2 regions of the Shewanella sp. BC20 genome follow, and region 1 is predicted to be linked to the other one. Evidence: riboswitches for the same ligand, from Rfam matches in the RefSeq annotation. Region 1 holds a riboswitch; the other holds the start of a gene.
What was found. Region 1 has a riboswitch for lysine ahead of CBX96_RS08840 (Na+/H+ antiporter NhaC family protein). Riboswitches for the same ligand answer to the same signal wherever they lie in the genome.
Positions count from the first base shown of each region.

Region 1 (3,083 bases):
GTCAGGCTTATTTCGCGTTACTTTGGGATTTGAGTCGTAACCACACAATGCTTAAGACAAACAGCACGCCACAAGTCAGCAGTCCCGCATTCACCGATTCTGTAAAGCCAAGCACCACATAACCCACCATACTGATCAGCGCCACAATCACAGCGTAAGGCAACTGAGTCACAACGTGGTCGATATGGTGACAGCTCGCGCCAGTTGACGACAAAATCGTAGTATCCGAAATCGGTGAGCAGTGATCACCAAATACCGCGCCCGCCAAAACCGAAGCCAGCATAGGTAACATCATGGCTGTATGGCTGCCCATCGCCATATCCGCGGCAATCGGTAGCATAATACCGAACGTGCCCCAACTGGTGCCGGTAGAAAACGCCGTTAGACCCGCTAACACAAACATCAACGCAGGTAAGAAGGCAAAGGGAATGTTGCCTGTGGCGAGGCTTGCCATAAACTTACCGGTTTCAAGCTGGCCAATCACGCCGGCAATGGTCCAAGCAAATAACAGGATGTAAATCGCAGGCAGCATAGAGCGAGCGCCCTGCACCACGCCTTTGACGACCATCGACTTTTCAACGCCTTGCACTAGGTTAAGTACCAGCGCAACTGCTAAACCAATCAGGGCACCAAAGAACAGTGATGAACTCACATCGGTTTTTTCAAAAGCTGAAATAATATTAAATTCAATACCTTCTTTCGCTAATACCTGGGCACCGCTGTCGATCATAAAATACAGGGTCGCAAATACCAGCACGGTAATAGGTAAGAATAAACCGAGGATTTTTCCCGTTTCGGCTTCGGGTAAATCGGCATTCGCCCCGGGTGGTAATCCTTTATTCTCATCATATAAATTACCGCGCTGCGCATTTAATTCATGCTCACGCATAGGGCCAATATCTAAGCCCATAAATGCAACACAAAGTAGTAATAATAAAGAGAAAATAGCGTAGAAATTCATAGGGATCATTTGAATAAACACACTCAAATGACCAGAATCAGCAAAACCGTGGGCGGTTAATATGCCGCCGATTAGCGCAATAATATAAGCGCCCCAACTGGATACCGGCGAAATAACACAAACTGGCGCCGCCGTTGAATCTAATAAATAGGCTAACTTAGCGCGAGAAATATAATAACGGTCGGTGACGGGCCTTGCGACAGAACCCACGACTAAGCTATTGAAATAATCGTCAATAAAGACAACACAGCCTAAAAACATGGTCAGTAATTTGGCATCGCGTTTATTGCGAATATGCAGGCGCGCCCAATCGGCAAATGCCCTAGCACTACCACTAACGGTAATTAATGCCGTGATCATCCCTAATACAATTAAAAAGCCGAGAATGTATAAATTCCAAGAATTTACGCCATCTTCTGACCAAAAAAGTCCTTTTACACTGTTAACTAAAAACTCACCGCTGGCCACAGGTGAAAATTGATTGAGTAATAATACCCCAATCACAATACCTAAACCGAGGGAAAGGAGAACGCGGCGAGTGAAAATCGCCAACACAATTGCGACCACAGGCGGCAGCAGAGAAAGTGCCGAATCGGCGTAACTTACTACAGTCATTGATTATTTCTTCGTCAAAATACGAATGGAGGGCGACTGAACTGGTGGGAAAAGGCAATAGATACCCAAGATCACCTGTCCTATCAGTAGCGCTCCATAGTAACTATTCCTAATATCCGTATCAGAAAATACTATGGCAGTGTTGTACCTATTCGGCACAACCCCAGCAGTTGATCGTGATAAATCAAACCACTTCGGCACCAAATCCTTTCGTGAACGATCAACGGAATCACCCTACTGATCACTACTGATATTTGGTGCGCCTCTACTTCTAAGAACGCCCTTGCACGGGCGTGAGGCACATAAAAACATAAGCGGCTAAGCAGTTGCCACCGCAAAGCCGCTTACTTTGACTTAGATCACAGATAAAATCAACCTAGAGTTGCAATCAACTCTGGAACGGCGTCGAACAGGTCAGCTTCGAGACCATAATCGGCCACTTGGAAGATTGGCGCTTCAGGATCTTTGTTTATTGCCACAATCACCTTAGCGTCTTTCATCCCAGCTAAATGCTGAATCGCACCCGAAATCCCCACGGCGATGTAGAGGTTTGGTGCCACAATCTTCCCGGTTTGCCCCACTTGCAGATCGTTAGGCACAAAGCCTGCGTCAACCGCGGCGCGAGATGCCCCAACAGCAGCACCGAGTTTGTCCGCCAATTGCTCTAACATACCGAAGTTTTCACCGCTGCCCATACCACGGCCACCAGAAACGATAATGCCCGCATTACCTAACTCTGGACGCGCAGAAACGGTCAATGATTGAGACACAAACTGAGTCTTGGCTTCAAACACTTTATCTAAGGTGGTAACTGCAGCACTGTTGCCCTGCGCCGCCGCATCGAAGGCACTGGCACGGACTGTCATCACTTTAATCGCGTCATGGCTTTGTACTGTCGCTAAAGCGTTACCTGCGTAAATCGGGCGAACAAAGGTGTCGCTGCTCACTACGCCAATCACTTCAGAAATTTGCGCAACGTCTAACAAGGCAGCCACACGTGGTAGCGTATCTTTGCCAGCGCTCGATGCTGCAGCGAGGATATGGCTGTAGTTTGGTGCTAAATCCACCAGCAATTTAGCTACGTTTTCGGCTAAATGCGCTTCATAGGCGCTGTTATCGGCGACCAATACTTGAGCGACGCCTTGTAGGGCTTGCGCAGCTTGCGCCACGGCGCCACATTGGTGGCCAACCACCAATACATGTACATCATCACCAATTGCACGCGCTGCGGTGACAACCTTTGCGGTATCCAGTTTCAGTGCCGCATTATCGTGTTCTGCTAATACTAAAATGGCCATTTAGATCACCTTCGCTTCATTCTTTAACTTTTCAACCAGCTCAGCTACAGACGCAACCATGATACCCGCTTTACGTTCGGCAGGCGGCGTCACCTTCACCACAGTTTGATGGGCTTTTAGCGTCACACCTAAATCCGCAACAGTGAGCACATCTAATGGCTTACGTTTAGCTTTCATGATGTTAGGTAATGAAGCGTAACGAGGTTCGT
Region 1 covers NZ_NHRI01000006.1:185,775-188,857, reverse strand. The annotation lists gene CBX96_RS08840 (Na+/H+ antiporter NhaC family protein) at 8-1,576, opposite strand; lysine riboswitch at 1,656-1,852, opposite strand; gene CBX96_RS08835 (electron transfer flavoprotein subunit alpha/FixB family protein) at 1,948-2,874, opposite strand; gene CBX96_RS08830 (electron transfer flavoprotein subunit beta/FixA family protein) at 2,875-3,083, opposite strand, start outside.

Region 2 (3,083 bases), on a different contig from region 1:
TCCTGCAGCAACGCCTCGCTCAACAGCCCTTGGCCGCTTGAATCAGAGCCGGTTTTATCTAGGGTCAGTGATACGTTAACTTCTGAAGTGGTGATCAAATCCACACTGATCTTATGCCTTGCCAGTGTGGCAAAGGTTTCTGCCAAGAAGCCCTGAGCATGCAACATTTGCAGGCTGTGTAAATTGAGTAGCGTTTGGTCGCGGCGCAGTGCAACAGCACGAAACACGGGCGCATCTTCAACCTGATGACGGATCCAAGTGCCGCCCTTTTCAGGCTCCTTACTCGAGCCGACAAACACTTGAATTTGTTGGCGCACCGCAGGCAGAATCGTCGCAGGGTGCAGCACTTTAGCACCAAAAGTCGCCATTTCGGCGGCTTCGTTAAAACTGATTTCGGCAATGGGATGGGCGTTTGGCGCAAGACGCGGATCGGTCGTGTAAATCCCAGCCACATCGGTCCAAATCTCAACCGCAGAGGCTTTTAAGGCTTCGGCTAACAGTGCCGCGGAATAGTCGCTACCGCCACGGCCAAGCGTGGTGGTTTGTCCGGCCTCATTTGAACCAATAAAGCCTTGAGTCACAATCACTTGCTCAGATAACAGCGGCAGTAAATGCTCAGAAGAGAGAAGCGCAATTTGCTCAACCTGTGGCTCAGCACGGCCAAAATGACTGTCGGTGCGCAGCACTCGGCGCACATCGAAGGCACTCGAGTTGGCGCCTTTTTCGCGCAATACCGCCGCAAATAATGCCGACGAACACTGCTCACCAAGGGACAATAACTCATCCATGGTGGCCTTGCTGCGTTGGGATGCTAGCGCTTCGCTCAATACCGCCATACGACTTAACAGTTTATCCAATGCCGCGGCTACGTCGTTGGGGCGACCCAGTTTATCTAAGATAGCGTATTGAATTTGCGCGATTTGCTTTAAGCGCTGTAAACGACCATCGTCGTTCATCGACTCTTGAGTAAGTTCAACCAAGAGGTTAGTCACGCCACTGGAGGCGCTAACCACCACTAAACGGCAATCGGGATTGCCCAGTACGATATCGGCGCAGCGATTCATTGCACCGTAATCGGCGACTGAGGTACCACCAAATTTTGCGACAACAAGAGACATTATCGTACCTCCGCAGAAGCAGAAGACACGGCACAAACTAGGATAAGATCTTGATTAACTAACATGATTACGCTCCGAACCAACTTCGTTCGAAGAGCCTGGTGCTCAATGATACGCACCCCAATAGAAGGGAAACAGCAATCGTCACCAGAAGCTCTCCACCAATTACAGGTGACAATCGTTAGGATTCAGCCTAAGCGACCGACATAAACATGCAGCAACCACATCTATGCCTCGGCGTTAATCTCCCTCATCAATCATCGCTGGAGTTTGTGCTCCTCTGACTGACTACCTAGTTAACGCTCCTCTTCTGTTCCTTTCCGCCGGAAAGGGACGAAAAAAGTAGCAATAAACCCCTAATGAAGTCAATGCTAATTTCACATCGCATAAACAAATTCAATAAACGCTTTTAAAAACAATGAGCAATTTAGCGGTAAAGCCAAAGCAAAAATGGTGGCGAGGTATCATGCAGGCATTAACATGATTAAAAAATAACCGACCTAGCCTTGCCCTTTACAGGCAAAGCCGGATAAGAAAAATAGCAATAAACTCGCGCGGCTTAGGTCGCTAGATCCGGCAGTTCGTAAACCAAACGCACGTGATCATTAAACAGGCCTAAACACACTTCATCATGCCCGGTGATGGTGCAAGGCACTAAACTCACCTCGCCCTTTTCCACCATGTAGATGGCATATTGATTAAACTTTTTCCCCAACTGCAGCGCCATGCTTCTATCGACAAATACGGCCCAGCTCTTTTCCATATGTGATAAATCTGGCGATGCGCCCACCATTGCACGATAGGGGCTGCCGATTAATTCAATATCACGGAGAAGTTGGCGGTCGAGTAAACGGTTTTGGCTGGGACTGAGGAGGGTTGAAGCGGGATTATGGGCGGTAATTACAGCAAAGGAAAAATCACAGGATAATGCTTGAGTAAGCAAAAACAACGGCTTCTGGTAATGCTGCCACAAATCTTGAGTCATGTTGTCCATTGGTAGTCTAGTCGAAAAATGAACCCGAGTTAGTGTAGCAGAGCGCCTCCAAAATCCAAAGAGGCGTGAACTAGGTCACAAGAATTAAAAATACATTAGTTATACTAATCAATGACTAAAGTAAATATCATGGTAAATCAGGGCCTCATCCAGAAATTTGTTAACATTTCATTTGTTAACAAATGCCTAAAACGAGTACAATGACGCCATTGGCTAGTTGAGCAGATAACATTAAGTTTGCTTAATCTTGACAAGGGTTTGTTAGATTCCTCTGTGAAATCACCCAAGGCTAGCCAGACATCTTTTAAAATGTGTTCTACATTTGAGTTATCATTTAAACATTTTAAAAAAAACAATAGTTAAGGAACTATTTATAACTATTGCTTATCGAAGTTGATACTGGTTACGTTTTATCGTATTACACTTTAAACGTGCACTTTATATACATCCTGATGTGTCGCCGTAAAGATCTTTCCTTTGAAGCACAGAGCAGTTAGAGGAAGTATCAACATTTTATGAATATAAGGATCCGATGTAAGCGGTCCTTATGGTTAGAATAAAATTGGTTAAAATTTAGGTAATTAATATGCAAAATCCGCACATTCTGATCGTTGAAGATGAAGCCGTTACCCGTAACACGCTGAGAAGTATTTTCGAGGCAGAAGGGTATGTGGTAACTGAGGCCAATGATGGCGCAGAAATGCATAAGGCTATGCAGGAAAACAAAATTAACCTAGTGGTTATGGACATTAACCTACCAGGTAAAAACGGTCTGTTGTTGGCACGTGAATTACGTGAAATCAACAACATCGGTCTGATCTTCCTGACAGGCCGTGACAACGAAGTCGACAAAATCCTTGGACTTGAAATTGGCGCGGACGATTATATTACCAAGCCGTTCAACCCACGTGAATTGACGATTCGTGCTCGCAACCTTCTGACTCGTGTGAATAGCGCTGGTAACGAAGTCG
Region 2 covers NZ_NHRI01000015.1:95,292-98,374, forward strand. The annotation lists gene lysC (lysine-sensitive aspartokinase 3) at 1-1,118, opposite strand, end outside; lysine riboswitch at 1,262-1,436, opposite strand; gene CBX96_RS15700 (DUF3293 domain-containing protein) at 1,678-2,112, opposite strand; gene arcA (two-component system response regulator ArcA) at 2,699-3,083, shown strand, end outside.
Region 2: another riboswitch for lysine. It lies ahead of lysC (lysine-sensitive aspartokinase 3); the one in region 1 lies ahead of CBX96_RS08840 (Na+/H+ antiporter NhaC family protein).